DNA from 2 places in the Limosilactobacillus walteri genome. Region 2 is predicted to be linked to the other one. Evidence: riboswitches for the same ligand, from Rfam matches in the RefSeq annotation. Region 2 holds a riboswitch; the other holds the start of a gene.
What was found. A riboswitch is a leader RNA that binds a small molecule or an ion and turns the genes downstream of it on or off. The one in region 2 is predicted to bind thiamine pyrophosphate.
Positions count from the first base shown of each region.

Region 1 (23,599 bases), on a different contig from region 2:
CTCTTTTATTTGGCAAACATCTTAAATTCTAAAAACAAATCATTATACTCCCCTAAGACACGCAATGGTAGATCACGATAAACTTGTAAGTGCTTCATTGTGGCCTCTGGCGGATAAAACGCTTTGTCTGAGGTAATTTTTTTAGGAAGTTGTTTCTTCGCTGCTTTATTCGGGGTGGCGTAACCAACATACTTAGCATTTTGGGCAGCATTTTGCGGGTCAAGCATAAAATTGATAAATTCATAAGCGGCTGCCTTATTCCGGGCCGTTTTAGGGATAACCATATTATCAAACCAAATATTGCTTCCCTCACTTGGCACAACGTAATGTAAGTGTGGATTAATATCCATCATCTCCCGCGCGTCCCCAGAATAAGTTACCCCAACTGCTGCTTCATCTTGTTCCATGTACATCTTCATCTCATCAGCAATAATTGCTTTGACATTAGGTGTTAGCTGTTTTAAGTGTGCTTGTGCAAGCTTCAATCGGTGATAGTTGGTCGTGTTAACAGACTGGTGTTGGGTAATTAATGCCACGGCAAAAACATCCCTAGCACTATCAATTAACATTACATTATTTTTAAGACGCGGATTCCATAGCTGCTCCCAATGTTGAACGTCTTTTCCCTGAACTTTTTGATCATTATAAATAATTCCTAATGTCCCCCAGAAATACGGGACTGAATAACGATTTGTAGGATCAAATGATTGATTCAGAAATTGGGAATCAATATAGCGTAAGTTTGGTAACTTATGATGGTCAAGGGGGGCAATTAAATGCTCCTTTTTCATTCGTTGAACTGTATACTCACTTGGAACAACTACATCATAGTTAGTCCCGCCTTGACGAATCTTAGTTAACATCGATTCATTACTGTCAAAAGTTTCATAATCAACATGGTAACCAGTCTGGTGCTCAAATTTTGTAAGTAGTGCGGGGTCAATATAATCGCCCCAATTATAAATTGTTAATGTTTGCTTTCCACCACCAGTCTTTTGCTGATTAAATGCAACATCACCAAGGGCTAATAGGATACAAATAATAACAATCGCAAGGAAGGCACTGAATAATTTTTTCATTGTGCATCCCCTTCCTTAATTGCAACAATTCGTGGACGCCGACCACCACGTTTACTGATAGCATAATAACCAATTACTAGCAGCAGCGACACAATGAACATTAGTGTTGATAGGGCATTAATTTCAAGATTAATTCCTTGCCGTGCCCGAGAATAAATTTCTACAGAGAGCGTTGAAAAGCCATTACCAGTTACAAAAAAAGTAACCGCAAAATCATCAAGCGAATAGGTAAACGCCATAAAATAACCAGCAAAAATCCCAGGGGCAATTGATGGCAATATTACCCGGGAAAGTACTTGCCAGCGACTAGCCCCAAGATCGTACGCTGCATCAACCAAAGTGGGTGACATTTCGTTTAACTTCGGCAAAACCATTAAAACTACAATCGGAATACAAAAAGCGATATGACTCAGGAGAACCGAGACAAATCCTAACCGAATACCAAGCATGGTGAAGAAGATTAAGAAACTTGCTCCGATGATAACATCTGGCGAAACCATTAAAACGTTATTTAGTGATAGAAGGCTATTCTTCCATGGACGGCGGGCATCCTTAATTGCTAACGCCCCAAGCGTGCCGATAATTGTAGCTAACAATGATGCAAGAAAAGCTACTAATAAAGTATTAATCACAATTGTAATCATTCGACTATCAGCAAGCAGATCAGCATAGTGTTGAAGCGAAAAGCCATGGTATTTTTCCATTGTCTGACCGCTACTAAATGAGAAAACAACCAGGTAAAGGATTGGCGCATATAAAATCACAAATACTAATGCTAGATAAATGTTTCCCCATGACCAATAATGCTTTTTCATTAGCGATGTCCCCCTTTCCGCTTTTCTTCGCCAGTCACAAACATAATAATAAACATTGCAATAATAAGAACGACTCCGATTGTCGAACCCATTCCCCAATTCTGGGTCGTAAGAAAGTGCTCCTCAATCGCTGTCCCAAGGGTAATAACTCGGTTTCCGCCAATTAAACGCGTAATCATAAACAGTGAAAGCGATGGAATAAACACTGCTTGGATTCCTGCTTTTACTCCCGGCATTGATAATGGCCAAATTACCCGACGAAACGTTTGCCAGTGAGTAGCTCCCAAATCATAACTTGCATTAATCAACGATGGGTTGATCTCTGCTAAATTATTAAAAATCGGCAATACCATAAAGGGAATTTCAATATAAGCCGCAACGAACATAAAACTTGCATCCGTAAATAATAGCTGGTGGCTACCAAGCCCCACGAATTGTAAAAATTCGTTAATTGTTCCTGTTCGGCTAAAGAGGCCGATAAAAGCATACGTTTTTAGCAACAGGTTAATCCAAGTAGGCAAGATAACTAACAACAGCCAAAACTGCTTATTAGGCAATTCATTCAAGATATAAGCTGTTGGGTAGCTGATAATTAAGGTCACAAGGGTAATTAGAAAAGCATACCAAACCGAATTTATGGTCATTTTTAGATATACGCTCGAAGTAAGATATTCTGCATAATTATTAAGGGTCACCTGACCATTAATATTAAAAAATGATTGATATAAAATTAATACTAACGGCGCAATAACAAATAAGATAATCCACAAAGCATATGGAACAATAAACATCGCTTTTTGTCGCATTAGTCCGCCTCCTCATAACTATCTAAGCGGGCATCGAAATCTTCTTCGGTTTCGTTGTATCGCATAACGTGGATATCTTCGGGATCAAAAGTAATGCCAACCTTTGCCCCAACCTTTGTTTTATGAATTGAATTAATCTTCCATTTATGATTTCGCTGATCGATTACTGTAATTTGGTAATCAACCCCGCGGAAAAGTTGCGTTTCAACTGTACCAATCAGCTTTCCTTTTTCAACTGTAGTTATATCGAGGTCCTCTGGTCGAATTACTACTTCAACTTTTTCATTGGGTTTCATCCCTGCATCCACACAATCAAAATCTTGTCCGTTAATTGAAACAACGTAATCTTTTTTCATAATTCCCGGCACAATATTGCTTTCCCCGATAAAGTCAGCAACAAAGTGGTTCAGCGGCTCATCATAGATATCAACCGGCGTCCCGCTCTGTTGAATTTTTCCATCATTAATAATTAAAATTTGGTCACTCATTGCCAATGCTTCTTCTTGATCATGAGTAACAAAAATAAAGGTGATCCCTAGTTGTCGTTGCAATTGTCGCAATTCCGTCTGCATTTGAACCCGTAATTTATGATCAAGGGCAGACAAAGCTTCATCAAGCAGCAATACCTTAGGTTTATTTACTATTGCCCGGGCAATAGCCACTCGTTGTCGTTGCCCACCCGACATTGCTGTAATTTCACGATTATCGTAGCCATCAAGTTGAACCAGATGCAGTGCTTCTTTTACCCGTTGTTTGATTTCATTTTTCTTTACGCCTTTTATCTGTAGCCCAAAAGCCACATTTTCAGCAACATTCATATGCGGAAATAGGGCATAATCTTGAAAAACAGTATTAACCTGTCGCTGATTTGCTGGAACATCATTGATCCGCTGACCATCAAAATATATATCACCAGCAGAAGTATGATCAAACCCAGCAATCAATCTTAGGATAGTTGTTTTTCCCGATCCTGATGGTCCTAATAAGGTATAAAACTTTCCTGCTTCAATTTCAAAGCTAATATCACGCAACACGATATTATCATCATACTGCTTGCTCACATGCTGAAATTCCATTATGTTCTTTGCCATCGGCTCTTCCCCAATCATGATTTTTTAAACTAAATATCAGTATAAATTATACGCTCTAAATCGCAACCACTGTTAATTCTAAGCAAATTAATATAAAAGTGCGATAATTAATATATCAAATTCTATGCGAGGTGTTCCAGATGAAAATTAATCAATTTAGTATCACTACAACTACACCACAACAGCGTCGGCAGGAATTAATGTCAATCCGCTTACTAAGAAAAAACGAGGAAAACAAACTAACGCCCAACGCAATGTGGGAAACATTATTGGCACGCATTCATATGGCAAGTAACCAGCCTATTGTAACTAAACAGTGGCTGCATGACCTTTTAGCTACTCCCGATCTGGCACTTGATGACTGGTTTGATAAACAAGAGCCGCTCACCAACAGTATCTTTTATCTCGTTGCGTTACAATTACTCGAATTTGAAGCCGCTGTTGATTTTGACATTGCAGATCCCCTAACAATGGTTAAGCAGACGGGTCTCCCAACCGAATACCATCAACAATGGACAACTGCTAATGTCATCGACGCCTTTTACCTCCTATTAAATACCCATGGAAAAAACGGGCAATCGCTCATCGATCATTTAACTGCCAAAGGTTTTATGGCATGGACTTATCAATTACCGCCTGAACAAAAGCCCTTATATTTTAACGGGAAACCCCTTGCTTGTTTTGATCCTGCTAAATTTATCCGCGAAGTTGTCTACATTGAAACAGATATGGATACAGATTTTGATGGTAAAGCAGACTTAGTTAAAGCCGAAATTATGCGGCCGCTTGAATCAAATCATGGATTAAAAGTACCCGCAGTATTTACAGCCAGTCCTTATAATCAAGGAACTAATGACGAATGGGGAGAAAAGGCAACCCACAATGTCAACGTTCCACTGACCCACAAATCAACTAATTATCATGCTCCTGCTGAAGAAAAATTTCCAACCACTTTTTCTTATCAACAAGTGACTGGTCAAGCCCACCATGCAACAGAGACTTTTAGTACGACCCCTGCCTATACACTAAATAATTACCTTGCAGTTCGCGGATACGCAATTGTCTATGCTGCTGGGATTGGTACTAAAGACTCCGATGGTCTCCAAACCTGCGGCTCACCTGAACAAACTAATTCAATGAAAGCGGTGGTTGAATGGCTTCACGGTGACCGTCATGCATTTACTGATCGTAACAGTGGGACAGAAATTCAAGCTAACTGGTGTAACGGCAAAGTCGCCATGACTGGCCGATCATATCTGGGAACCCTTGCTACCGCCGTTGCTACTACTGGCGTTGCCGGACTTGAAGCAATTATTAGCGAGGCAGCTATTTCTAGTTGGTATGATTATTACCGTGAAAATGGTCTTGTCCGTGCTCCAGGCGGTTTCCAAGGTGAAGACGCTGATGTCCTTGCTGATGAAACATTCAGCCGAACTAAGCGGCCTGCTGACTACCGAAGAATCGAAAAAACGAATACTAAGTACATTAACAAAATGCAAGCCGCTATGGATAGAAAGAGCGGCAATTATAACGCCTTTTGGGATAATCGAAATTATCGTCATGATTTTGCTAACATTAAAGCTGCTGTAATGATGGTTCACGGTTTAAATGATACCAATGTTCGTCCTAGTAATGTTAAGGCCCTATATGACAGCCTTCAAAAGTTGCCTGTAACGAGTAAAATTATTTTGCATCAAGGGCAGCATATTTATATCAATGCTTTTCGGTCGCTTGATTTCTCTGACATGGTTAACCTATGGCTCGCTAATAAACTGTGGGGACAAGAGAATTATGCTGATGCAACTTTACCAAAAGTCCTTGTCCAAGATAACAGCAATCCCGAAACTTGGAATACTTATCGCCAATGGACAGCAGGAAAAAAGCACGAGTACCAATTTAATGACCAACGTTTGACGGCAATCCAAGGACTTGGTATTCAAAGTTTTAGCGATTATCAGCCTGAAGAAAAGTATTTAAAGTGGTGCCAAAACCCTCATGAATGGGCAAAAGCACTCATTAAGGATAATGGGCAGTTTAGTCGGCATTTTGTCAGCGTTCCAACTGAAACTGACATAATTCTACGCGGAACACCAACCGTAACGTTAAAAGTTGCTTCTTCCAAAAACTATGGCATGATTAGTGCCCGCCTTGTTGATTTTGGGAACGGAAAACGGTTAACAACTTCTCCTGTCCTTTTTAATCGTAACGGCCTTGAACTTGGCTATCACTGGAAGACTGACGACCTCCGTGAATTCAAGCTTCAAAAGTCATCCACCACTGATAAGATAATCGCAAGCGGACATATTAACTTACAAAATCGTCATACTCCCGCACAAGTTGATAACCTAACTGCTAATCAATTTGTTACGGTTAAGTTCAACTTGCAGCCAATTTTCCATCGCCTGGTCGCTGGTCATCAATTAGGGTTAATTATTTATAGTACCGATTATGAATATACACTTCGTGGCAATGAGCGAATCGAGTATCAACTAGACCTCGCTGGGTGTCACCTTAATATTCCTGGTGTATCTCTGGACAATGATCAATAAATGTTTCATATGAAACCAAGCTAGTTTTAGCAGAATCCTTATAATTGCGGTAGAATGAATAATATGCACAATTAAAGGAGAGATTTGAGAATGAAACAAGGAACTAAAATTATCACCCTCGATAATGGTTATCATCTCTGGACAAATACACAAGGTGACGGCAATATTCATTTGTTAGCTCTTCATGGTGGTCCAGGTGGCAATCATGAATATTGGGAAGATGCTGCTGAACAGTTAAAAAAGCAAGGACTAGATGTACAGGTAACAATGTATGATCAACTTGGTTCACTCTACTCTGACCAACCAGACTATTCAGATCCTGAAATTGCAAAGAAGTACCTGACTTATGAATATTTTCTTGATGAAGTTGATGAAGTACGAGAAAAGTTAGGCCTCGATAACTTCTACTTAATCGGACAAAGCTGGGGAGGATTACTCGTCCAAGAGTATGCTGTTAAATACGGTCAACACCTTAAAGGAGCAATTATTTCATCGATGGTTGATGAAATTGACGAATATGTTGACCACGTTAATGCATTACGTGATCAAACACTTTCCACTGAAGACGTTGCTTTTATGAAAGAATGTGAGGATAACGACGACTACAGTAATCCAAAGTATCAAGAATTAGTTCAAGTAATGAACGAACAATATGTTGATCGTAAACAGCCATCTAAGCTTTACCATCTTAAAGACCTCGGTGGAGATGCAGTCTATAACGTTTTCCAAGGCGACAACGAATTTGTTATCACAGGAAAACTTAAAGACTGGCACTTCCGCAATCAATTAAAGAATATTAAAGTTCCTACTTTAATTACCTTTGGTGAACACGAGACAATGCCTGTTGATACTGCTAAAACGATGAATAAGCTTATTCCTAACTCTAAACTAGTTACAACTCCAAATGGTGGTCATCACCATATGGTTGATAACCCTGACGTTTACTATAAACACCTTGCTGATTTTATTCGCGACGTTGAAAACAATAATTTTAATAAATAATGAGCTATTAGCGAGGCTGAGAGAAACAAACGTTTTTTCTCAGCCTCTACCATTTTAACGAACCACGGCAAGATAACGTGACAAATAACCCCAAGGCTTGAGTCTAAGGACGGCTGATAATCAGCTCGCGACGGGTTTCCTAGCTTAGTCCACCGCCTTGTCGAGAAGGTTATTTTCTACTCACTTTTTGCTTTAATAGCAGTATTTATGAAACTCTCAAATTATTTATTAATAATCTATGAATCATGTTTTAAAAAAATCTTAATTAGCACTAAAAAATCAAATGGATATGATACGATATTTATACGATAAATAGCGAAGGAATGATTAAAGCAAAAACTTGATATGGCTTCACTGATGTTGTTTCTCTTAAAGTGCGGGAGCTTTAAGAATAGTTACTTTACTAAGTTATATTTATTCAAAGAGGAAAAATGAAAGAAAAATATCAATTAACTACCGATGAGGTAAAAAAGGAATATCAATTAACTGAATTTACAGAAGGACTTAAAGAAACGACTGTCCAGAAAAGACTAGCGGAGGACGGGCATAATGTAATCGAAGTTAAGCCAACGCCAAAATGGAAAATGTTTCTTCGGCAGTTTAATAACATCGTTATCTACATTTTATTAGTAGCGACCCTGTTGACTATTTTGATTGGGCACTATACTGATGCGATTGTTATTGGTGCTGTAGTAATCCTTAATTCGTTAATTGGTTATTTCCAAGAATCTAGTGCCGCTAATGCATTAGCAAAGATTAAAGAAATGATGGCACAACATGCTACTGTCTACCGTGATGGCAAGCGTCAAGATATCAATGCTGCCGATTTGGTTCGTGGAGATGTAGTCTTCTTAGAAGCAGGTGACAATGTCCCAGCAGATTTACGAATTGTCTCTGCTGACAACTTACGGATTGAAGAATCAGCATTAACTGGTGAAACTAATTCAGTAATCAAAACAGATGAAGCGATTACTGACGAAGATGTTCCATTAGCCGATCGGGTCGATATGGCCTATGCTTCTACTTCCGTAACTAGCGGAAGCGGACTTGGGGTTGTTGTTGCAACTGGGGAACATACAGAAATTGGGAAAATTTCGCAAGAAGTTGCGCAAATCAAGCCAAAGAAGACCCCGCTAACAAAAGAAATCGATCATGTTGGTAAAATTGTTTCTTATATTACAATTACCGCTTCTGTGATTGTTTTTATCGTTGGTTTCTTCCTCAAAATATACTCCCTACCAGCGCTTGCACTTGCTGTTGTCGCAATGCTTGTAGGGGCTATTCCAGAAGGTTTACCAGCAATTACTTCTGTTATCCTTGCGTTTGGTATTAGCAAAATGGCAAAAGAACATAAAACAATCATTAAATCAATGCCAGCCGTTGAAACTCTTGGATCGGTTGATGTGATTGCTACTGATAAAACTGGTACTCTTACTAAAAATGAGATGACTGCAATCGAACTCTGGGTTGGTAATCAGCATTATACGGTAACGGGAACTGGATATGCGCCTAATGGACAAATTCTATTAAACCAAAAACCGGCTCCCATTAATCACGAACTAAAATTATTCTTAGAAGCTGGTTATCAAGCTAATGATACTGTTTTGACTGATGAGGATGGTAATTGGCATATCAATGGCGAACCTACCGACGGTGCCTTTTTAACTCTTTACCACAAAGCCTTTGGTGCAAAGTATGAATCTCCGTACAAGGCAATTGACCTTTTACCGTTTGACTCTGATTATCGTTATATTGCAGAATTAACGCGCGATCCAGAGAATGATAAACAAGTTATTTTTGTTAAAGGTTCTCCTGATAAGCTCTTTGAGATGGCAGCTAAAGAAGATCCACAGTTTGACACTGCCAAATGGCAAAAACGTGTTGACGATTGGTCAAAGGCTGGTAAACGGGTAATCGCTGTCGGGTATCAACCAGTTAATGGTGAAAACTTAATGGAAGTTGAACACGATCACCTTTATAACGGAATTCACCTGCTTGGGTTAGCCGCCCTCCAAGATGCTCCTCGTGAAGAAGTAATCGTTGCCTTAAAGCAAATGAATCGTGCGGGCGTATCTGTCAAAATGATTACAGGGGACGACCCGCAAACAGCTCGGGCAATCGGAAAACAATTAGGTTTAACTAATGGCCCAATCCATGCAATTACTGGTGCACAATGGGATAAACTTTCTACCGCTGAACGGGAAGAAGCTGCTTTATCAAACCAAGTTTTTGCCCGAACAACCCCACAAAACAAACTTGAAATTGTGGAAGCGTTGCAAAATCGTCAAAAAATTACCGCAATGGTGGGGGACGGAGTTAATGATGCTCCAGCGCTTAAAAAAGCCGATATCGGGATTTCAATGGGAATCAAAGGGACTGATGTGGCTAAAGATGCGGCCGATATGATCCTCGGTAACGATAACTTTGCTGTTATGGCTGCCGTTATCAAAGAAGGTCGGCGGATTTATGATAATATCAAAAAGAGTATCCTCTTCTTATTACCAACATCATTTGCTGAAGGATTAGTTGTTGCCTTCTCAATTCTTACTGGACAACAAGTTCCGCTACAACCAGCACAATTGTTATGGATTAACTTAATTGCCGCAATCACAATTCAATTTGCATTCGTCTTTGAAAAAGCTGAAGAAGGAATTATGGATCGATCACCACGACCAGTTACGCAAAGATTGATGAACCGACATGATTTAATTCAAATGGGTTACGTCTCTGCTTTGATGGCAATCTTTGCCCTTATTGGTTACGAATGGTTTATTAATTCTGGAGCTGACGTAGTTAATGCAACTACAATGATGGTCAATACGATTGTTATAAGCAAAGCTTTCTACTTCTTTAGTATCCGGACTGAACATTATGGACTTAAAGAGATTGGCAATATTGGTAAAAAAGCCTGGGGAGTAATTGGATTAATGGTCCTTTTCCAGTTAATCTTCACCTATGTTCCATTTATGCAGATGGCATTCCACGTTACCAGCATTAGCCTAATGGAATGGTTAGCTGTTATCATTTTCTCCTGTCTGATCTTCTTATGTACTGAATCAGACAAGATGGTTAGATTCCGGCTAAATAGACGTTAATAGTAAATTAAGGGGGGCTGTCCCATCAGTCTCCTATATAGTAAAAACTCTATAGCGCATACACAAAAGGGAGCGTGAAGATGAAGTCGTAAATGACTTCTATCACGCTCCCTTTTTAGCCGACATTATTATATTTTTATTTTAATTTTTTATCTTCTAATCGCAATTCAGCCAACCATTTTGAATGCTTTTCTTCATAGCTGCGATCAGTTTTAATAAAGAAGTAAGCGCCAGCAGCAGCCACTGCAATTACAGTTCCCACTAATAATGTCTTCGCCGTAAAGTTTGTTACCATATAGCAAGAAACTAAGAGTGCCAATACTGGAATTAAATATTTCCCGGGTAATTTGAAGCCATGAGTTGGATATTCATTGCTGTGTTCAAATTTTATAACTGCTAAAATTGAAGGAACATACTGAATAAATGAGGCTAACACTGTACAGCTAACCAGGAAAAGATAACTTTGAGTAGCGAATAATGCCGAAAGAATTGAAGTAAGGATAATTCCGACCCAAGGGGCATCATGCTTATTTTTCTTACCAATAAATTTGGGGAGCATCCCGTGTTCGTTAGCCATCGACGCAATTAGCGACGGTGTATTAAATGATGCTGAAAAGGCAACCCCAAAGATACTTACAAGCATTCCAAAGATAATAAAGGCATAACCCCATTTACCGATTGCAAGGCCTAATGCATTAGCTAATGGCGTCGAGTAACCGCCCAATTTTGTTCCGGCCAGCCCAACTGCAACAATCATCATTAATGCATCCAAAATTGTGACACTAACCATTACTGCAATTAGTACTCGTGGAATATTCTTTTCTGGGTTATTCATTTGCTTAGCAGCGATTGGCAGAAAAGAAAAACCAGTAAATAAGTAAAAAATCGGTGTAAATGCTGCACCAAAATGGTGAAGAAACGGCATCGGTCCCTTTAAGGCTGCCTGTGGAATAATCGGTGAAAAGTTTGCCTTATGGATAAAGAAAACCCCGACTACAATAAAAATAATTAATGTTAAAATCTTTGCAGCCGCTGAAATATTATTAACTAGCTTTACAAGGCTTCGGCCAAAAAAGTTAATAAGTGCAAATAGGAGAATTAAACCGAATGCCCCAATACCATAAATGAATGGTTTGTTAAAAATTGGTAGAAAGCTTTTGAGAGTTGTTAATAGAGCAACAATTTCAGCAGAAAGCGTACAACAGCCTAAGAACCACGTAAAAATGCCTAATTCATATCCAGTAAATCTTCCAAATGCATGATAAGAATATAACCATGCTGCTCCTGATCCCGTAAACCGACTTGAAAGATCCGCATAACACAATGCAATCATCGAAACGGTAATTGCAGTACATAGCAAAACAGCAACAGCAGATAGGTTCATGTCACGATAAATAACGGATGGAAGCAAGAATGTTCCTGAACCGATAACACCATTAATTCCTAAAAAGTAAATCGACATAAATGACAATTTTTTAGGTATAGACTTTTGACTAGCGATAGTAATCACCCCACATAAAATTATAATTCCATTTATATTGTAGTCGTCTTTGAACGAAAAGGTAAATTATCAGCTACCAATCTCTAAAATAATTTATTTTTATAATGTTGTACTGATAAGTAGTGTTATACAATGTGTTTGTACTTATTTTTAATAAAAGGATTGGATAGAAATGCCACAAAAAATTACTAACTTTATTTTCGATATCGACGGAACCTTGATTGATACGTTAGACATGTATATGCCAGCGATGATTGATACGTTAGCCAAACACGGGCATCCGGTGGCTCCCGATAAGATAGAACAAACAAAACACGACTTATTTGGTATTACTGGACAAGATGCTCTTCGTCTTGCTGGAATTAGCGAGGATGAGATTCCGGCTGTTCAAAAAGACTGGTTTGAACTCTCCTACAAACGACTTGACCAAGTTAAAGTTATCGATGGAATCCCAGAAATGCTCAACTCACTTGCTAAACGCAATGACACTCAACTTGCAATCGCTACTTCAAAATTAGCAGATGAATATCAAAAATATTTTGTCGAGAAGTATGACTTTGCAAAATTATTTAAGGTTGCTATCACATCTGCGGATACTAAAAAGCATAAGCCCAGTCCTGACCCCATCTTAGCAGCAATGAAACGCATGAATGCTATTCCCGAAAAAACAGTATACGTTGGCGATACAATTAACGATTTAAAAGCCGCCCATGCTGCGGGAATAAAATTTGCTGGGGCACTATATTCCTCAGCCAATCCAGATAATATCAAAAATGCTGATTTCCCATTGAATAAGCCCAGTGACCTCTTAGAAATCTAAAATTGGGGGGAGGAGCATAAAAAGAGCGCTAATATTCGGACTGTCCGAACACTAGCGCTCGCTTTTTTATCTCTGTTACACTTGTAAAAATAAAGGGTCGAGAAAAAATTTCGCTTTATTAATGTCAAAAGCATTAAAGACTTTTCATTTTAGGAGTTTTTTCTTTACTTACTAATCCCCATTGAAGAACTATGCATTGCCATCCGCTTATCTGGGTATAACTTCTTGGCTAAGGCTGTAACAGCAGTTGGTGCCTCACCAAAACCGGCAGCAATTAATGCTACTTTACCTGGATAAGTTACGCCATCCCCAATGGCATATACCCCCGTGACACTGGTTTCCATCATTGAATCAACCTTGATTAGGTTTCGTTCAGCCGCAAGATCCAGTGACCATTGATTCAGAGCAGCATTATTCGAAGTAAAGCCATAGTTTACAACAAGTTTGTCAACATTTAACCGTGCCTCATCATCACTTCTCATCTTCTTAAGGTTCAACGTTACTGTTTGATCATCCTCTACTTTTAATGCACGTGGTAAAAACGGAGTATCTAACTGAACGCTTGAATTTTTGAGCTGAGTTACTGTGTGTTCAAGGCCGCGGAATTGGTCACGACGATGGACAAGGTGAACCTCCTTTGCTACCGGTTCGAGCATAAGGGCAATATCAATTGCTGAATCACCGCCGCCAAGGACTGCAACCCGCTTATCTGTATAGTCAGCCTTACGATTAACAAAGTAAGATAGCTGTTGCCCCTCAAGTGCATCTGCTCCATCTAAAGCAAGTTTACGTGGGGTAAAAGCCCCATTACCAAGCGCGATTATAACTGCTTGAGAGTGAGATATTCGCTTAGCAGATTTAATTGTAAATGTACCATTATCTTCTTTGATTACATCTTCAACTGTCTCACCAAGATACTGGTCAATCGGCGCTATTGCCATCTGTTCTGTAAGTTTAGCAATAAGTTTCCGACCAGTAACTCCCGGCATTCCAGCGATATCCCAAATTTGTTTTTCTGGATAAAGCGCGCCAACCTGGCCCCCTAATTGCGGTAAACTTTCAATTAATTGAGCATTTAATTCGTGAAGTCCACAATAAAATGAAGCAAACATTCCTGCCGGTCCCCCACCAATAATTGTCACATCATAAATTTGATCTGCCATTTTTCTTTTATTCCTTTCACTTTTATCTGTGAAACTATTATAGCATTTTCAAAATTGCAAAGTTTTTCCAAAAATTCGTAAGCGGTACCAAATTTTATTTGTAATTAGTCGCAAATTAAATTAACATATTAAGTAAAGGTAGTAAATTTTACTTAAATTGGAGGAACTACAATGGCAAAACGTAAAATGATTCTTGACTTAGATACTGGTGTTGACGACGCTTTAGCAATTGCTTACGCGCTCGCTGATCCCGAAGTTGATCTAATCGGAATTGTTAGCTCATATGGTAACAACTTACTAGATGTTTGTGCGGAAAACAGCCTTAAGTTATTGGAATTATTAGGGCACACTGATATCCCCGTATTCAAAGGCCTCCCACATTCATGTACAAGTGACCATTTCGATGTAATGCAGGTATCAAAGGACATTCACGGAGATAACGGTATTGGTGACGTTGATCTTCCTGCACCAAGTCGTTCAATTGAAGAACAATCTGGTGTAGACTTTTATATTGAAGCTGCCCACAAGTACGGTAAGGACTTAATTATTATCCCTACTGGTCCAATGACAAACCTTGCGGCTGCTCTTAAGAAGGATCCAGAAATTGCTGATCTTATTGGTAACGTAACCTTTATGGGCGGAGCTTTAACTGTTGAAGGTAATGTTACTCCTGTAGCAGAAGCTAACATTAACCAAGACCCTAAGGCTGCTGACGAAGTAATGAAGTCTAACTTACCACTTACTATGGTTGGCCTCGATGTTACTTTACGAACATTACTTACTAAGGACGATACTAAGCAATGGCGTGAATTAGGAACCAAAGCAGGTAAGGCTTACGCTGATATTACTGACTTCTACATTGACGCTTACTATAACTTAGACATTGATAAGCGTGGTTGTGCTCTGCATGATCCATTAGCCGTTGGTGTTGGTATCGATCCATCATTTGTTACAACAATCAGCCTGTTCATGAAAGTTGTTTACGAAGAAGGACCTTACTATGGTCGAACAATTGGTGATAACGCTAAGTTAAACGACGATAACCCTAATGTTAAGGTTGCTGTTAATGTTGACAAAGAACGTTATCTCAAGGTCTTCATGGATCATTTGACTAACCTTTTCAAAGAAAATTAATAAAGTAAGAAGAGGCTGGGAGAAACAAGTTTTTCTCCTAGCTTTTTCTATTTTAACGAACCATCACAAGATAACACGGCCAATAACCACAGGGCGATTGGCGAGAAGGTTATTTCCCGCTCCCTTTCTTTTTATTTGCTTTAAGAAAGTCGTTATTCTCACGTTTTTTATTGGGAGTTGTTATAATTAAATTTGTAAATGGTTACTTTGATTTTTCTAAGGAAGTGTCTAATCAATGGGTCGTTTAGATAATAAAGTTGCAATTGTTACTGGTGGTTCAAAAGGTATTGGGGCTGCCGTTGCTAAAAAATTTGTCGAAGAAGGCGCCAAAGTTGTTTTAACTGCCCGCAAAATGGATGAAGGTCAGAAAGTTGCTGATCAATTAGGTGACAATGCCATTTTTATCCAGCAAGATGTTGCTCGCAAGGGTGATTGGGACCGTGTTATCCGTCAAACCGTTCAAGTTTTTGGCAAGCTTAATATCGTCGTAAACAATGCCGGAATTGCAGAATACGCTGATATTGAAAAGACTGACGCCGAAATCTGGGATAAAACAATCGACGTTAACCTTACAGGAACAATGTGGGGGACTAAACTGGGAATTGAAGCTATGAAGAATAATGGTGAGAAAAACTCCATTATCAACATGTCATCAATTGAAGGTTTAATTGGTGATCCTGACCTCTTCGCTTATAACGCGTCTAAGGGTGGTGTTCGACTTTTAACTAAATCAGCTGCCCTTGACTGTGCTCGTAAGGGATATGATATCCGCGTTAACACAATTCACCCTGGGTATGTTTCAACACCATTAGTTGATAATCTCATCAAGGATGATCCAAAAGCAAATGACCACCTAGTTAGTCTACACCCAATGGGCCGGCTTGGTCAGCCAGAAGAAATTGCTAACCTCGCCTTATACTTAGCTTCCGATGAATCTAGTTTTAGCACCGGATCTGAATTTGTTGCTGACGGTGGTTATACTGCTCAATAATCGGATTTAAATTATCTCCAGAGTTCATAATGAAGAATTCTGGGGATTTTTATTTTAAAAAGTGCAAAGGGTAATTTTTTACGTATATATATTTTAGAGGGTCTTCCTCAAGAATAAAGTACGGGAGAAATTACTTATGTGTACAAATTTAGCAAAGAATATCGCAACGGCATTAGCAAAATGGGAAACGATGACGATTACCAGCGACCCACTATTTGGGATGGTGATGGAAAATAAGGAAATCTGTTTGGAACTGATCAATCGGGCATTGCCGCACTTAAAGGCCAAGAAGATTATCCAGCTGGTGACACAAAAGGACATTAATGTAGTTGCTGCCCGTCGCGTTCGATATGATGTTTATGTCCGTGATGAACACGGCAATATTATTGTCATTGAAATGCAGGTAGCAGATAAACAGAACCTGCCTTATCGTTTACGGTATTATCAAGAACAGATCGATCATGGCGTATTATTACCCGGGAAAAATTACCAAGACCTAAGTGATCACCCAACCTATGTCATTATGTTTTGTGATTTCGACTACTACGGCCGGGGCTGGGCACGGTACACCTTTGAAAATACTTGCCTCCGTGATTCAACCTTAAAGCTCGGTGATCAACGCACGGTGGTAGTCTTTAACGCCCTCGCAAAAGAATTTGCGCAAGACGAAGAACCGATAAAAACCTTTCTTGCTTTAATGCGCAATCAAGTAGACAATAGAAGTAAATTCATTACTAAGATTCAGAACGAGATTGTCAGAGTAAAGCAAGATCCAGAGAGGAGACGGGGCTTTATGAAGTTTGAACTGGAACTGATGGATGCGCGCCGAGAAGGAATAGAAAAAGGTGAGACTAAAGGAATTTATGCTCTTATCCATACCCTTCGTGACCTTGGCATTGATGAAGCCGTTATTAAGCAAAAAGTGATGAGCAATTTCAATCTTTCCGATGCCGATGCAACTAAATATTTACAGAATTAAACAATTTAAAATGAGTCATTAACATTCAAACTCATCGAATGCTAATGACTCATTTATTTTCTACATCAAATTTCTTATTACAAGTGATCCAGCTAAGATTAGCGCCCCAATTCCTACTATTACCTGCATTAAGCGACCAGGTAAATGGCGGACAATAATAGGTCCCACATAGCCGCCAACTACATTCCCAATCATTAGCGGAATCACATAGTTCCAATAAATTGTCGTTTCAATAGCAAAAACAATCCAGGAAGTCGTATTCGTAACTGTCATTGCAACATTTTTTAAAGCATTATTAACGGCAAAACTCTTTTGACTATTTATTACTGTGAGCAAAGTCAGCATTAAGACTCCTGCTCCGGCATTAAAAAAGCCTGAGTAAATTCCAACAATAAAAATTCCAATAATTGAGAAAAATTGGCTAATCCGTGACTTACCAAAAAGTTTACTATTAGCCCCCATTGTTGGGGCCGCTTTTTTAGGATGATGGGGAAAAAGTAAAATAATTCCCGCTAAGGCAATACATAGCGGCACTAACTCAGCAAACAATTTACCGGGAACTGCAAAGAGCAAAAAAGCACCGATAATCGAGCCGGCAAAAACCAATGGTAATATTAGCCATAATTGGCGGCGATTATTTTTCAACTCTTTAAATGATGCAAAAACGGAACTGTAATTCCCCGTAACTGTAGAGAAAGCACTTGTAACGTTGGCCATTACTGGAGGCAATCCTAGTGCCAAGAGCGAGGGGTAAGATACTAACGAAGCTAATCCGGCAGCAGCACTAACAATTCCCGAAAGGATTCCAATCCCAAATAATAATAAAATAAAAGTTATTCCACCCATTTATCTATAACCATCCCTTTAATTAATAACTTTTATTTTAAACCACTTTTGAAATCGAGTGTAAAAATTTTACTAGATTTTTTGTAAAATAATAAATGAGCATGGACTATTTCGTCCTTTCACTATTTCTTTTCATGTTTGCATTTTTAAATAATATTCGCTATCATAATGATGAAAATAACTATCTGGGGTGCCTTTCGGCTGAGATAATACCCATTGAACCTGCTCTGGTTAATACCAGCGAAGGGAGATTCAGTGATATTAACTTAATTAAACTTTTGACTCCATGATGTTTTTGTCATGGAGTTTTTTACCCTTATAGTAATTAAGGAGTTTTATTATGGCTAAACATCAACTACACTTACGCGACATTATTCTACTTGCGCTAATTGGAATTATCTTTGGCGTTATTTATTTTGCGGCTGGATTCATTTATAATGGTCTGACAATTTTATTAACCCCGATTGGCTACGGTCCGATGGCTAATGACCTTACCATGGGAATCTGGTGTATGGCAGGACCGCTTGCCGGATTTCTCATTCGCATACCAGGGGCCGCTTTCCTTGGTGAATTTTTTGGTGCAGTCGTTGAAATGCTGCTAGGTGATCAATGGGGAGCCGTCAATCTTATTTCTGGAACTGTTCAAGGCCTCGGGGCAGAACTTGGTTTTACCTTTACGTTTTACAGGACTTATAACTGGCTGACCCTTCTAATTTCATCGCTTACGTTAACCCTTGTTACTTTTGGCTGGGATTGGTTTAGAAATGGCTATAGTCACTTTAGTGGTCAAATGCTTATAACCATGTTAATCGCTAGATTCATTTCAGTGTTTGTCTTTTCTGGTATTATCGTTAAATTAATTGCCAATATGTTACAACGCGCCCACTTAATCAAGCAATAAACCTATGGAAAAAATACTATTTAACAACCTCTCATTTGCATTTGATAAACAGCCCATTTTAGAAAATATCAATGCAGAATTTAAGTCAGGAAAAATTCACCTTTTAACAGGTATTTCTGGAAGCGGCAAGTCAACCCTTCTGAAATTGATTGCTGGACTATTGCCAAAACATGGGGGCAAAATAACTACAGGAACAGTTTCGATATCTACCAACGGCCGCATAGGCATGCTGTTTCAAGATCCACTAATGCAGTTCGCCCTTGATACGCCCCGTCATGAATTAGAATTTACCCTTGAAAATTGCCAAGTTCCCTCCGCTGAAATTGATTCACGAGTTAAGAATGCCCTACAATTCGGTAAAGTTGAGGCACTAGCTAACCAGCTAATCTCAACCCTGTCTGGCGGGCAGCAGCAACGAGTTGCTTTATCAGTTGTCATGGCCATGCAGCCATCTATTCTCTTGTTAGATGAACCATTTGCCAATGTCGATGAAGAAAACCGCCAATTGATCCTTGCACAGTTACTAAAGATTAATCAAGAAAACCATACAACCATCATTATTACTGATCACGATCTTCACGGTTACCAAAAGCTTAATCCGCTTGTCTGGCAGCTAAAGAATCGGCAAATTTCAACATTATCAGCCTCCCAAAGATGTAAGGTTTTACAAGATAATCGTTCTTCTATTAAGACATCGCTACCACCAGCAACATCATTATCAATTATTAATTTTACTAAGTTATCACTCAAACAAGGTGATAAGACTTTATTGACCCCCGCTTCGCTTGCCCTCTTAAAAAATAAAGCAACTCTTTTAACCGGGCCGAATGGAATTGGCAAGTCAACCCTCTTAAAGGCAATTGCCAAATTAGTTAAATATCAAGGAACCATAACATACAACAATCAAAATATTCAAAAAATATCACCCAGGAAATACTATCAGCAACTCGGCTTAATTTTTCAACATGCTAATGATCAATTTTTGAACGTTACCGTTGGCGAAGAATTAAACCTTAGCCGCAAAAATGGTCACAATCCATATTTTACTAGCCGCCAAATTCAACAAGCTTTAGCTGAGCTTGACTTAGCAGGACGAGAAGAGCAAGTAATCTATTCCCTTAGCGGAGGACAGAAAAAGAAACTACAGATATTGCTGATGCTGATGATGGGACAAGAGGTACTATTATTTGATGAACCATTTACTGGATTAGACCAAGACTCGCTTAAAACGGTTCTAAAACTCATCACCGCTAGTCGTAAAATATATCCGCAGACACTGCTGATTATAAGTCACCAGTTAAACGGTCTGGATGAGTTCATCGACTACCACTTAGAAATGAATCATCAGCAACTTAAGTATTGCGGAGGTAATTCATGAATCCTAGCTTAAAATTATTTCTTATTTTATTTCTCTCACTTGAATTAACCTTTACTAATAAATTATGGGTAAACATAATCGTAATCACCGTATGTCTGGTCCTGTTAATTCATTATCATTTCCGCTGGCAGCAATTTTGTTGGCTAATCTTTATTCCGCTTTTTCCAGCAATTGCCATTTTTACCACCATCGTACTCTTTAGTCCCGGTCATAGTTTATTTTATGGTTTGGTTTTATTTAGTCGGTTATATATGTATGTCAGTTTGGGAACAATTTTCACATTTACTACTAATCCGCTAGCCCTAGCCCGGTCATTAGAACAAAATTGTCATTTACCTAGTAAATATGCCTATGGGGTCTTAGCAGCTCTTAATTTAATTCCGAAAATGAAACAAGCAGTTACAACAATCTATATAGCTGGCCAAATGCGCGGAGTGACCCTGCATTGGTGGTCGCCAACTTTATACTTCAAGGCAATTTTAGTCGCGCTTCAATGGTCAGATCAACTAGCACAGGCAATGGAGTCTCACGGTTTTGTTGAAGGACAGGCACGAACTAGGACCATTAATATTCCGATTACTGCTCGTGACTGGGTAATCACAAGCACTTTAATTATCCTCATTCAAATAATTGTAATTGCACTCCCCTAATAGAGCATGCGATAATAGAAGAAAAGAAAGGACTGATACATTGAACGATTATAATTTAACTGACCGTATCGTTAATGCTTTATCATACCTAAGCATCATTTTCTTGCCAGTTATTTTTCCGTTAATTGTTTGGATTATTGCTAAGAGTAGTAATCGGCCAAATATTGTTAAGAATGCGCGTTACGCTTTTTGGAGTCAAATTTTTCCTCTCCTGTACGTGATTGCTGCAATCTTAGTCTTTAGCGTATTTTCGTTTAATCCCGCTAATTTTCATGGTGGTGCATTATTCGGTATCCTATTAACATTTGCTCTTTTATTAGCCCTTTTACTGTTCATTTACAATATCGCGATGGCTGTTAAAATGCTCATTGGACGAGAATAAATTTAACAGTAACAATTTTAAGAGGCCGAGAATAACATACTCAGCCTCTTTCTCATATCAATATGACACAGTGCAGCCTGACTGTTAAGCGCTGATATTAGAATTTCAATCTAGCTATCCTTCCAAATAGGCTAGCTACACGTCGACGGGAATGGGAAAGCTAACTAGCAAGCTAGCTCTGTCCCACTCCCGTTTTGTGTAAAATTTTAAGCGAGGTGATTATCTAATGGGGATGATTTTAGGTATTATCCTACTCCTAACCGCAGTGGTTACAGCTAACGTTGTCCACTTGGTGTACCCTAAAATTCCACTATCAATCTATCAAATTATTGCAGGGATCCTTTTAGCATCTCTACCAACGGAAGCGACAAACTTTACAATGCATCCTGAATTATTTATGATGGTCGTTATTGCACCACTAATGTTTAACGATGGACAAAATCAATCTTTCCGTTACTTATCCAGCAATTATAAAGCCATCTTATCCATGACGGTGGCACTTGCTTTGGTAACAGTCCTAATTACAGGTGGTTTTCTTCACGCAACGCTCCCAGAAACTTTCCCCCTTGCCCTAGCATTTATGCTAGCCGCAATTGTGACACCGACAGATGCAGTTGCCGTTAAATCGATTACTACCAACATGAAGGTTCCAGAAAACGTTAATGGGGCACTAGAGTATGAATCGCTTTTTAATGATGCATCAGGAATCGTCCTTTTAGACTTGGCACTTGAAACATATAAATCCGGACAATTTTCAATTGGTCATGGAATTTGGATTTTTGTCTATGTCTTTTTTGGTGGCATTATCTTTGGTGCGATTTTAGGAAGTCTTTTAATTAGTTTAAGAATTAGCTTAATGCGTAAACACGTTGATATTGGCTCAATCGTTATCCCAATCAATGTTATGACGCCGATCGTTATCTACTGGCTTGCCGAAGAATTTCATTTTTCAGGAATCCTTGCTGTTGTAGCAGCCGGAGTTATTCATAGTATTCTTTATGATCGGATGCGCCTTACCTCAACAAAGGTTCAAATGGCTACAACGACTATTTGGAATATCATCAGCGACGCGTTAAACGGATTAGTCTTTGTCCTATTAGGAGTAATGCTCCCACAGGTACTAGGACGGACCTCGTGGAAAAATCTCGGCGCAATTGTTGCTCTTGCCTTAACTATTTACCTGATAACAACCGCGTTACGCTTTTTATGGGTGCGCTTCAAATTAGTAAATATCCATTCATCTAACCTCAATCGTGATAGTTTGCTAATGGCGCTCGGGGGGATCCATGGAACGATTACCCTTGCCTTGGCATTTTCCTTACCCGTACTAATTAATAACCAACAATTTGCTTTTCGTAATTCTATGATTTTAATCGCTGCAGTTGTTATTCTTATTAGTATCGCAGTCGGAGCGGTTGGCTATCCGATCTTGTTGCCGCCAAAGTCAAAAAGTTATTCTAAGGCCGAATTCCAAAAAGAATTGGTTAAGACCGTCCAGTATGCAATTAACGAGTTACGTTCATCTGAAAAATACTCGCCAGAAAAAGCTATTGTTATTGACCAGTTAAGCAGTCAAATGACTCAATACCATGAATTTAATCGTGATGTCTATACCCAATTGATGGGAAAGGCACACCAAGTCGAACTAGCAACGCTTGATCGCCTTAACGAAGAAGGCAAAATTTCAGATCGTGAAACAAAAATTTTAGTTGGTTTCGTTACACGGTCAGCTTTCCTTGTTAATAAGCATAGTTTTCTTGAATTTTGGGTAATTCTTTGGCATCGAATTAAATGGCGGTTCATGCGCCAACGCCTCCTAAAGAAAAAAGGGCGTAATCACGAAGATCATCCAGTACACTTCCAGCTAACCGATGAGCAACGTGCTCATACCGCTGACATTCTTACAATTATCAATCGCGATATTGATAAATTTTTGCATTCGGTTGAAACACCACAAAATGCTAATGAAGTTGCAATGGTGATGCGAACCTACTTCCAACGCAAGCGTATCTTTTCTCACGAAACCTCAATGGATACCGATTTAGTTACATCATTACTCATTGAAGCCTTTCAATTAGAACACAGCTATGTTCAAATGAGACTAGCAGATGATCAATTTTCACAAGAGTTAGCCAATGCCCTAAACGAGCAAATATCAACCGATGAGTTAGTTTACACTCAATCATTAGACTAAAAAGGACACCTCAATCTTGGGTACTACGATGGTTCCCAATTGAGATGTCCTTTCTTATTAGAAAATTGTTAATAGAAAAGCAATTAGTGCTGGTAAAAACTGAATAAAAATAATCTTTTTTGTTGCAGTCAAGGCGCCAAACAGTGCAACCACCATAATAAAAACTAACAGCATTTGCCATACCAAGATTAACGTTGCGCCACTAAACAGGATCCATCCTGCA
Region 1 is NZ_QORN01000005.1:11,542-35,140, forward strand. It holds gene DTK66_RS01285 (ABC transporter substrate-binding protein) at 6-1,079, opposite strand; gene DTK66_RS01290 (ABC transporter permease) at 1,076-1,894, opposite strand; gene DTK66_RS01295 (ABC transporter permease) at 1,894-2,700, opposite strand; gene DTK66_RS01300 (ABC transporter ATP-binding protein) at 2,700-3,791, opposite strand; gene DTK66_RS01305 (Xaa-Pro dipeptidyl-peptidase) at 3,932-6,340, shown strand; gene DTK66_RS01310 (proline-specific peptidase family protein) at 6,431-7,342, shown strand; gene DTK66_RS01315 (HAD-IC family P-type ATPase) at 7,774-10,437, shown strand; gene DTK66_RS01320 (APC family permease) at 10,574-11,899, opposite strand; gene DTK66_RS01325 (HAD family hydrolase) at 12,111-12,758, shown strand; gene DTK66_RS01330 (NAD(P)/FAD-dependent oxidoreductase) at 12,923-13,921, opposite strand; gene DTK66_RS01335 (nucleoside hydrolase) at 14,093-15,055, shown strand; gene DTK66_RS01340 (glucose 1-dehydrogenase) at 15,291-16,046, shown strand; gene DTK66_RS01345 (Rpn family recombination-promoting nuclease/putative transposase) at 16,183-17,025, shown strand; gene DTK66_RS01350 (sulfite exporter TauE/SafE family protein) at 17,086-17,871, opposite strand; TPP riboswitch at 18,048-18,137, shown strand; gene DTK66_RS01355 (ECF transporter S component) at 18,212-18,772, shown strand; gene DTK66_RS01360 (ATP-binding cassette domain-containing protein) at 18,777-20,150, shown strand; gene DTK66_RS01365 (energy-coupling factor transporter transmembrane component T family protein) at 20,147-20,800, shown strand; gene DTK66_RS01370 (magnetosome magnetite crystal formation protein family) at 20,841-21,182, shown strand; gene DTK66_RS01375 (cation:proton antiporter) at 21,409-23,376, shown strand; gene DTK66_RS01380 (DUF1304 domain-containing protein) at 23,434-23,599, opposite strand, start outside.
Region 1: another riboswitch for thiamine pyrophosphate. It lies ahead of DTK66_RS01355 (ECF transporter S component); the one in region 2 lies ahead of thiM (hydroxyethylthiazole kinase).

Region 2 (9,477 bases):
GTTGAAACTAGTGGCGCGGCTGCTGGTCGGACCTATCGAAACGACAACGGCCGACCACTGTCACTAGTAACGAAGACTAACAAGAAAGAGTTTTTCAAATTAATGGATAATCTTGGCAAGACGGCTCTACTAAGATAAGAAAAATAGGAGTGTGAGATGCATAATTATCTCACGCTCCTATTTTTTCGTACTGGTTTTATTAACCAGTTAAAAAATCGTTTTCGTTGAGTATTCATTAATAACCACCAACCAAGGGCTAAAAGAAATCCTCCCATAACATCGGTTGTAAAATGAGCTCTAAGATAAACTCTTGAATACATTATAAGCAAAATCCAGAGCATACCCAAAAATATATATAAAATTTTTTGCCAATGTTTACTTAAGCGCGGAATAGTAAGCGCTAAGATAGTAAAAACAAAAATAACTGTAGAGAATGTGTGACCGCTCGGAAAACTATATCCGCTAACACTGATTAACCTATGGGTGGGACGTAAACGAACAACACTATACTTTACCAATATAACCAGACAATAGCCTAAAAATTGAAGCATACCATACCAAACACTATCAGTAGGTTGTTTTCGGCGCCAGAGGAACAGCATTAGCCCAATTGTAACGATCCCCACAGTTACCGGATCGCCAAGAAACGTTATTTCTGTGAGGATAATTGTTTTTAACTGTGTAACTGGTTGAGTACAGGCGAACCCCCAGTTGTCAATTAACGAAATTAGCTGTGTTTTTTCTATAATATTTACTAATATTATGCTAAATAGAAACCAACAAATTAGCCCAATATTAACTCTTAGTCTATTATGCATTTTATATGCCTCGTTTATTATTTGTAATTACCATCTATTATAGCATTTACTAGTAATTATAGCTTTCATCGATAAGAAAACGTTTACATTAAAAAAGAACGCGCTACAATAATAGTATAGTATCAATGTAGGAAGGATGAACATTATGAATAATCAAATCAGTGGGTATGCTATCGCTGACCAAGAGATTACCATTAATTATAAAAAAAGCTCCTTGATTTTATCAGTCATTACACCAGAAATCATTCGTGTATTTCAAGATTATGGCGAAAAAGGCCAATCTTATGCGATTGAAGGTAATAAGACTATTAAGACTGATTTTAATTTATTTGATAAAGGTGACCATCTCGAATTACTAACGTCATCATTAATTGTTAAAGTTTATGATGATGAAAAAATTGATGTTTATGATAAGGATAGTCATCCATTAGTAATTGATTATCGGGGAAAGCGGACACCAATTGATCGTGGATTAGATGAAGCTCATGCAAAACTAATAGCTGCTGAAGGACATGATGTTGCTGGAGGAAGCGATCAGGATAAGACATATTTTGAAGTAATTAAGTCCTTAGCTACGAATGAACAAATTTATGGGTTAGGCGATAAAACTGGTTATTTGAATAAACGAGGCTATGAGTATGACAACTGGAACACGGATAATCCTGCCCCTCAGGTAGAAAGTTTTACCCGTTTGTATAAATCAATTCCATTTATGTTAGGGTTAAAAGATGGCCACCCCTATGGGTTATTCTTTGATGACCCATATCGTAGTCACTTTGATCTTGGTAAAGAAAATTCTAACTATTATTACTATTCGGCAGTTGCCGGAAATCTTGATTATTATATTATTGGTGGACAGCATTTACGAGACATCGTAACGAATTATACTTATCTAACAGGGCGCGTTCCGTTGCCGCAAAAATGGGTGCTTGGCTATCAGCAATCACGATGGGGATATAGTGTTAGTCCTGCTAAAGTAGAAGAAATTACTAATAAATTACGAGAAAACGATTTACCATGCGATGTTATCCATTTTGACATTGATTATATGGACGGCTACCGTGTATTTACCTGGAATAAGGACAAGTTTACCGATCCGCAAAAATTTATTCATAAGTTAAGGGACCAGGGATTTCGGGTAATGCCGATTATCGATCCAGGAGTCAAACAGGATAAAAAATACCAGATATATAAAGAAGGACTAAAGAAAGGCTACTTTGTCAAGAATCCAGATGGAACAGTCTATGTTAATAAGGTTTGGCCTGGGGACGCCGTATTTCCAGATTTTGGGAGAGAAGAAGTTCGACAATGGTGGGCCGATAATTGCAAGTTTTTAGTTGATAGTGGAACTTGTGGGATTTGGAACGATATGAACGAACCAGCTACTTTTGAAGGCGATATCCCTGATAATGTTAGTTTTAGTGACGGCAATGATAAATCAACCCATAAAAAAATGCATAATGTTTACGGGCATAATATGGCGAAAGCGGCCTATCAAGGATTAAAGAAGTATGGCCATAAACGACCATACGTGATTACTCGGGCAGCTTATGCAGGCACTCAGAAATATTCAACTGTCTGGACCGGAGACAATCAAAGTCTGTGGCCCCACCTTCAAATGATGATTCCGCAATTATGTAACTTAAGTATGAGTGGTTTTACGTTTGCTGGCACCGATATTGGTGGCTTTGGGGCAGATGCAACAGCCGAGATGTTAACTCGGTGGATTGAAGGAGCGCTCTTTAGTCCGCTTTATCGGAACCATGCATCAATGGGAACAAGATCACAAGAACCATGGGTGTTTGGCGAACCTACCTTATCAATCTACCGAAAGTATCTTAAACTTCGGTACCGCTTTATACCATTCCTTTATGATCTCAGCTATCAGGAAACAAAGACGGGATTAGGAATTATGCGGCCACTTGTCTTAAATTATGATGATGATCCGACTGTTAGAACAATTAACGATGAATATATGGTTGGTGATCAGTTATTAGTTGCACCAATTGTTCAAGAGGGGCAAGACGTTCGGGCAGTATACTTGCCAGCAGGTGAATGGATTGATTTCTGGAATGGTGTAGAATATTCAGGAAAGCGTAATCTTTTAGTCAAGGCACCGATAGATAAGCTACCATTATTTGTAAGAAAAGACACGATTTTGCCGTGGGGAGCTGCAAAAAATCATATTAGTGATGCCCCCGATCAAACGATGACTTTCCGGGTATATGGAGAAAAGGGTAATTATGTTCATTATCAAGATAATGGCATTGATTTTGCCTACCAAGATGGAGAATATAACCTTTATCACGTTAAAGTAGATCGTGATCAAGTTGACATTACCTTAACTAATGCGGGATATAGCAAATTATATGAAAAAATTTTTGTAGAAACTGCTAACCAAAAGTATACTTTTATATTTGATAACCAGACACAAAAGTATATTCAACAATAAAAAATTTCTCTCTAGTTAAAAGGGCTGTTAGTGTTTGTCTTTATGAACATTAACAGCCTTTTAATATTGAGAACTAAGCAAGACCTTTTTTAGTTTACATAATATTTTAAATTGAGTTAACTTGGCTAATTATCATTTTCTTACTATTCATGATAAACTAGGAATGATTTATTTCTACGTAGGAGAGAGAGAATGGAAGAGACACAAAAAAATATTCCATTAGCAATTGCTACTGTTGCTCTTGGAATTATCGTTGGCTTTAGTTCATTAGTACTGAGCGCGATTCTTGATATAACTGAGCATTATTTTTTGAACTTTAATGAAACCAATAAAATGCCTGTTAATATCAATATATTCCCGATACATCGCTTTATCTCAGTCTTCATCGGTGGTGTAATTGCAGCTCTTGTGTGGTATTTATTGCAGCGCCGTTATCATCCGGTTAGCATTAAAAATGCACTAAACGGTAAACGAATGCCGTTAGATAAAACGCTGATTCACGTTGTAACACAGATCTTTTTTGTTGGTACCGGAAATTCTATCGGTCGAGAACTGGCACCACGGGAAGCAGGTGCAGCAATTGCCCAAAAATGGGGAAGTACCCTTGAACGTTTTCGGTGGTTTCACCTTGATGCAGAGGATAAGCGATTGCTGGTAGCAGCGGCAGCGGGTGCAGGATTTGCAGGGGTCTATATTGCTCCAATTACGGGAACTGTGTTTTGCTTAGAGATTCTATACCGGCGTATCAATGCACGGTCAGTTTCTGTTAGTCTTATCATGTCAGTGATTGCAACGATGATCGGCTCAATCTTAAAAGGGTTTGAACCATATTATATTGTTGGTAGTCGGAACTTTTCATTAATTACGGTACCCTTTGCAATTGTCCTTGGCCTTTTATTAGGTGTTATGGGAACGTGGTTTAAGCGCGGCGTTAAAATTGCATCTGCTCATCGGGTGACCAATAAATATTTATTTTGGCAATTACCACTACTTTCATTATCAACCGGGATAGTTGCTGCTTTTTACCCGCAAATTATGGGAAATGGACGGGGCTTAGCGCAGTTGGCGATGAATACGACCACGATTGATAAACAAGTCCTGCTAGCTTTACTTTTCGGACTATTTGCTAAGGTAATTATTACTTTGTTTACAATCAAATGCGGGGGCTATGGGGGAACTTTGACACCATCGATTGCAGCTGGGGCGGTTATTGGTGTTTTTCTCGGCATTCCTTATGTTCAGGTTTTCCCTCTCGTAACGTTAACGCAGTGTGCAGTAATAGGAGCAACTTTATTTTTAGCAGCTTCCCAACAGGCGCCACTAATGGCCTTGTTTATGTTATTTGAAGTTTGTCACCTTAACTTTACGGCATTTATTCCTTTAGGGATTGGGGTAGCTATTTCAATTGGAATTTCAAAATGGCTTCAAGAAATAACCAAAAAATAATAGCGATTTAAGATGATGGGTACCATCATTTTAAATCGCTATTTTCTTATTTATAAAGGGCCTTCATTTGCTTAATTGTCGTAACTAAGTCATCACTATCAAATATTAGTGAAATTACCGCCACTCCTGCAACACCGGTGTCATGAACTGCTTGCATATTTTCCTTAGTGATACCACCAATTGCAACAACCGGGTGGTGACTTAACGTATTTAAATGCTTCAGTTCACCTAAGCCAATTGCAGGGTCAGCATCAGCTTTCGAGTTGGTGGGAAATACCGGACCACAACCAACGTAATCAACAAAGTCCATTAAGTTAGCATGTTCAACTTGAGCAGGGGTATTACATGAATAACCAATAAACATCTGGTGACCAACAGCAACTGAGACTTGATCTACTTTTGTATCGTTTTGCCCAACATGAACCCCATCAGCATTAATTTGCTGTGCTAATCGATAATCATCATCAACAATCAATGGAATAGCATATTTTGTACACAATTCTCGTAATTGTAAGCCAAGGTCAATCCGTTCATTTGGTCGTAAGTTTGAGTTACCTTTTTCCCGATATTGAAAGGCCGTAATGCCGCTTTGCATTGCTAATTCAACTTTTTCCAGAAAAGCATCTACATCATTATGAACATCTTGTGTACCGCCAACTAGATATACTTGTAATAATTGTGGATCAAATACCATTTATATCGTCTCCTTCAACTTTAACCCAGTGATTCAATGGACCGTGACCATGACCAACGTTAATACCTTTTTGAATCGTCTTTTCTACGTATGTTTTACCAATCATAATTGCTTGCTCCATTGAATGACCCTTGGCAATTTCGGCGGTAATACAAGCAGAAATCGTATCACCGGTCCCATGTGTATTTTTAGTCTTAATTCGTGGCGCTGTCAACCATAAATCATTTCCATCTTCAAACAGAACGTAATCATCAGCACGATCATCCGTTTGGGCATGACCGCCTTTTAGTAAAACATTTTTGGCACCATGGTCTTGAAGCTTCTTAGCTGCTCTTTTAATATCATTTTTATCCTTAATTGTTATCCCCGTCAACTCACATGCTTCGGGAATATTAGGCGTAATCAGACTGGCAAGGGGCAATAGTTGATCACGGACAATTGTGATTGCATCATCACTTAGTAATTTAGCACCACCTTTGGCGACCATGACTGGATCGACGATAAGCGGGCCAAAGTCATATTTTTTAAGGTTACGTACCACGGTCTTAACTCTTAGGGGGTCAGCAAGCATCCCGGTCTTGCAGGCACGAATTTTTAGGTCGCTTGCAATTGAGGCAAATTGCTCATCAATTAGTTTTTCTGGCATTGGCATCGCATCCTGGACACCAAGAGTATTTTGCGCAGTAACGGCAACAACGACCATGGCTGCATATACTCCTCGCATCTGCATTGTTTTTACATCAGCTGGAATCCCAGCACCGCCACCGCTATCAGTGCCTGCAATTGTTAAGGTTTGAGGGTAATCATTAATCAAGGTAATCTTCCTCGCTTTCATTTAAAAAATCTAATAAAGAGTTAGCATCCATAATTGAGAGTTGATCAAAAAATTGAACTTGCCACGAACCAAGACCAGCTGAATAGCGATTAGCAAGAACACCAGCAGCCGACATAAGAACAGTAGCCACAATACAAGCATCCCAGGTATTAGTAGTAGTGCCAAGAAAGGCGGCTACGAGGCTCGAAAGTATATCACCACTTCCTACGTTTATGGTGAGCATTTCAGCAGTAAATGGATTTTTATATAGGACTTGGCCATCGGTAATGATGTCGGTTTCACCCGTTAAAATTACGATCGCGTGAAAACGACGGGCACATAATTCAGCAATATGTACTTGGTTAGTAACTGCGCCTGCATCAATTCCATGGCTTTTATTATCAACGTCACCGATGAGTGCTGCTATTTCACTGGCATTTCCTCTGATGACATCAAAGTGAAATTCTTTTAGTAAATTTTGCGCTATTTTCAAGCGTGAGGAAACTGCGCCAACTGCAACTGGATCAAGAACTAATGGTTTACGATAATTTGCCTTATGCAGAACCTTTTTGATTTGTGTTAGTTGTTGTTGACTTATTGTTCCAAGATTGATTGTAATTGCGTCTGCTAATTCAACCATTTCACTTGCTTCATTTACCTCAATCGACATAATTGGTGAAGCTCCAATCGCACTTACTGCATCCGCAACTTTATCAATTGTTACTAAATTCGCTAGGGTAAGAACGATTGGATTTTTATTCCGTAGTTGATCAACAAGGGCCCAATTAATTTGACGTTTGACCATTAAATAACTCCTTAAAATAAAATGCTCAAGGTAGGTGAAAAAAGCCTATCTTGAGCATTTAAACTTCTGATACGCATTTTCCTACGCAAGTATTAACTTACAGGTTCTAGGGTCCATACATCACTGCATATCTCAGCCCAGTAATATGGGCACCCCTAATGCAATAATTATTTTATATTAATAGTATACCGCATTCATTGCCTAATTAATAATAAAGATAATTGGCAAAATGATGGGATGATTGTAAAATGACATTAAAACATATAAAATAGGAGAATATCAATGCAAGAAGAATTAAGACAGACAACCAACAAAGCGCAAGTTCTTATAATCGATGATGCGACAGGGCGTGAATTGTCATTTAGTAATGGTGGGGTTGACGGCGAGTTTGAAATCATCGTGACTGATAAAAAGCCGGTTCCGGCATTATTTCAACCAGTTGGAGAATTAAAGTCTGGTTGTTATACGATAAAGGGAAATTATGCGGGAAATGACTATCGGGAGCTAAAACTCAAGGGTTCATATACCGTATATGGTAATCCAGAAGATGGTAATGTTATGGTTGTACGGGAAGATGAGGTAAAAAGTGTACATTAATGTAGCAGGAAAAGCCAAAAACCTATTTAGCAATTATCAGCAAGCTGAAAATGATGAAACAACGGCTATGGCTCGAGCTAATTCTATTTTTTCATGGCATGTCACTTACTTTACAATTCAGCATCAAAAGAATCTGGTTTTTCTAAATGATGCAACGACACTGGCAGTTGTTTTATATAATGTTAATGCCAAGAATAAGCAACAAATTCAAACACGATTTGAAACCAATTTAAGGGCAGTTTGGACTAATCTTGGTCTTTCGACAAAAGCATTTAAAGAGTATCTTGCCGCTAGTGAAGCATGGCAAATTAACAAAACAATTGATCGCTCTCAAATGGGCTCACTAGTTTTACTATGTCGTGACTATGCTAAACCATTAGCTGATATAACGGAGGAAGTTGCCCTTTCAAAACAACTAACAGCGATCATGAAACGACAGGGTAACGATTATATTGATGATAGTAACACGGTAGAAATAATAAAAAACGCGCAACCATTCAATCTTCGAGGTGCTGAACCAGCAAAGCAGCCGGCTAGTCGTGACAAGCTTGAAAAAATTATTGATCAACTGGATCAATTGAGCGCAACTAATTACGACTTTGCTTCTTCAAAAAAGGTTGATCAAGCAATTGTTAAAATTCAAAAATTGAATAACCAGCTTCTTGATATTTTTCTGACTGACATTCAGACAAAATATAGTAGTAAAACTTTAAAGGGCTACGAAAGTAATCTTAAGTTCTATTTGAATGAGTGGCTGGCTTATCATTTACAAGCATTTTTTGACTTTAATAGTGCAAATGTTGAAGAACTGTTATATCATGGTTCATCGCGAAATGAAATAAAAAATATTGAACGGGCATTAAAACGCCTTATGCGATATGTTCATGATAATGGTGGTATTGATGATAGTGATTACCACAATTATCTTGCGCTCATGGAACAGGGCGATGCTATGAATGATGACTTTGATAATGAACCGTTTGATCCGAATGACTTGATGTTTAATACTATTAGCAAAGAATTGCCAACAATTTTTGATGGGCAAACCGACTTAATGCTTGATGATTATTTTGCTTCATTTGCAAGCCTCTATGGGATAATTCCAGTTCGCCATGCTTACCAAATAATTAACACGCAGAATCCGCAATTGAATTTAAACGCGGATAAGTTTGAACAATTTGTTCAAGATCGGATTGATGAGCAAGAATTGCGCTATCATTTAATCGATCTTAATCAAATGGCCGATGATATTAGTCTTGGGGAAACATTTGAGGAAGGGATTTTTATTGTCTATTCAACATTGCTTACTGATTGTGGACGGTTAGCCAAGCTTTATAATCACCAATTAGGGTTACAGTACTACCTTCCCGAAAAAGCAGAGCTTATGCGTTATAAATATGATGATTACTTTGACCTGTATGAATTGCGTGAACGATTGGGTGAATTATTTAAGACGCAATACCAATTATCAGGTAGTAACCTGCAGGGAGCAGTCTTTATCTGCCTTTATGGTATAAAATTAGGTTTGTACAAAGATCTCGATTTAGTTTCGATGACTGATACAATTAATCGGATTCTCAAAATGCTCAATGATACGATAAACCTTAATATTACGCCCGATAAGCATAATGAAGATCTAATCAAATTGTTATTATTAATCGCCGCTAATATTCGTCGACCATGGAATCGGGGATGGACCAGTGCAGAGGTTACTAATATTCCTGATGTGGCTGCGATGTTTGATCATGAGTATCCAACTTTGTCGAGTGATCTAATCACAGCAATTAAACAGGGGAAAGTCGATCGACAAGAGTTGATTTATTACATTGAAGATAGTGATTTACCGCTTAC
Region 2 is NZ_QORN01000059.1:950-10,426, forward strand. It holds gene DTK66_RS10610 (nucleoside hydrolase) at 1-138, shown strand, start outside; gene DTK66_RS10615 (phosphatase PAP2 family protein) at 165-818, opposite strand; gene DTK66_RS10620 (glycoside hydrolase family 31 protein) at 964-3,270, shown strand; gene DTK66_RS10625 (chloride channel protein) at 3,463-4,716, shown strand; gene thiE (thiamine phosphate synthase) at 4,763-5,410, opposite strand; gene thiD (bifunctional hydroxymethylpyrimidine kinase/phosphomethylpyrimidine kinase) at 5,400-6,224, opposite strand; gene thiM (hydroxyethylthiazole kinase) at 6,217-7,029, opposite strand; TPP riboswitch at 7,091-7,196, opposite strand; gene DTK66_RS10645 (hypothetical protein) at 7,312-7,626, shown strand; gene DTK66_RS10650 (DUF6933 domain-containing protein) at 7,616-9,477, shown strand, end outside.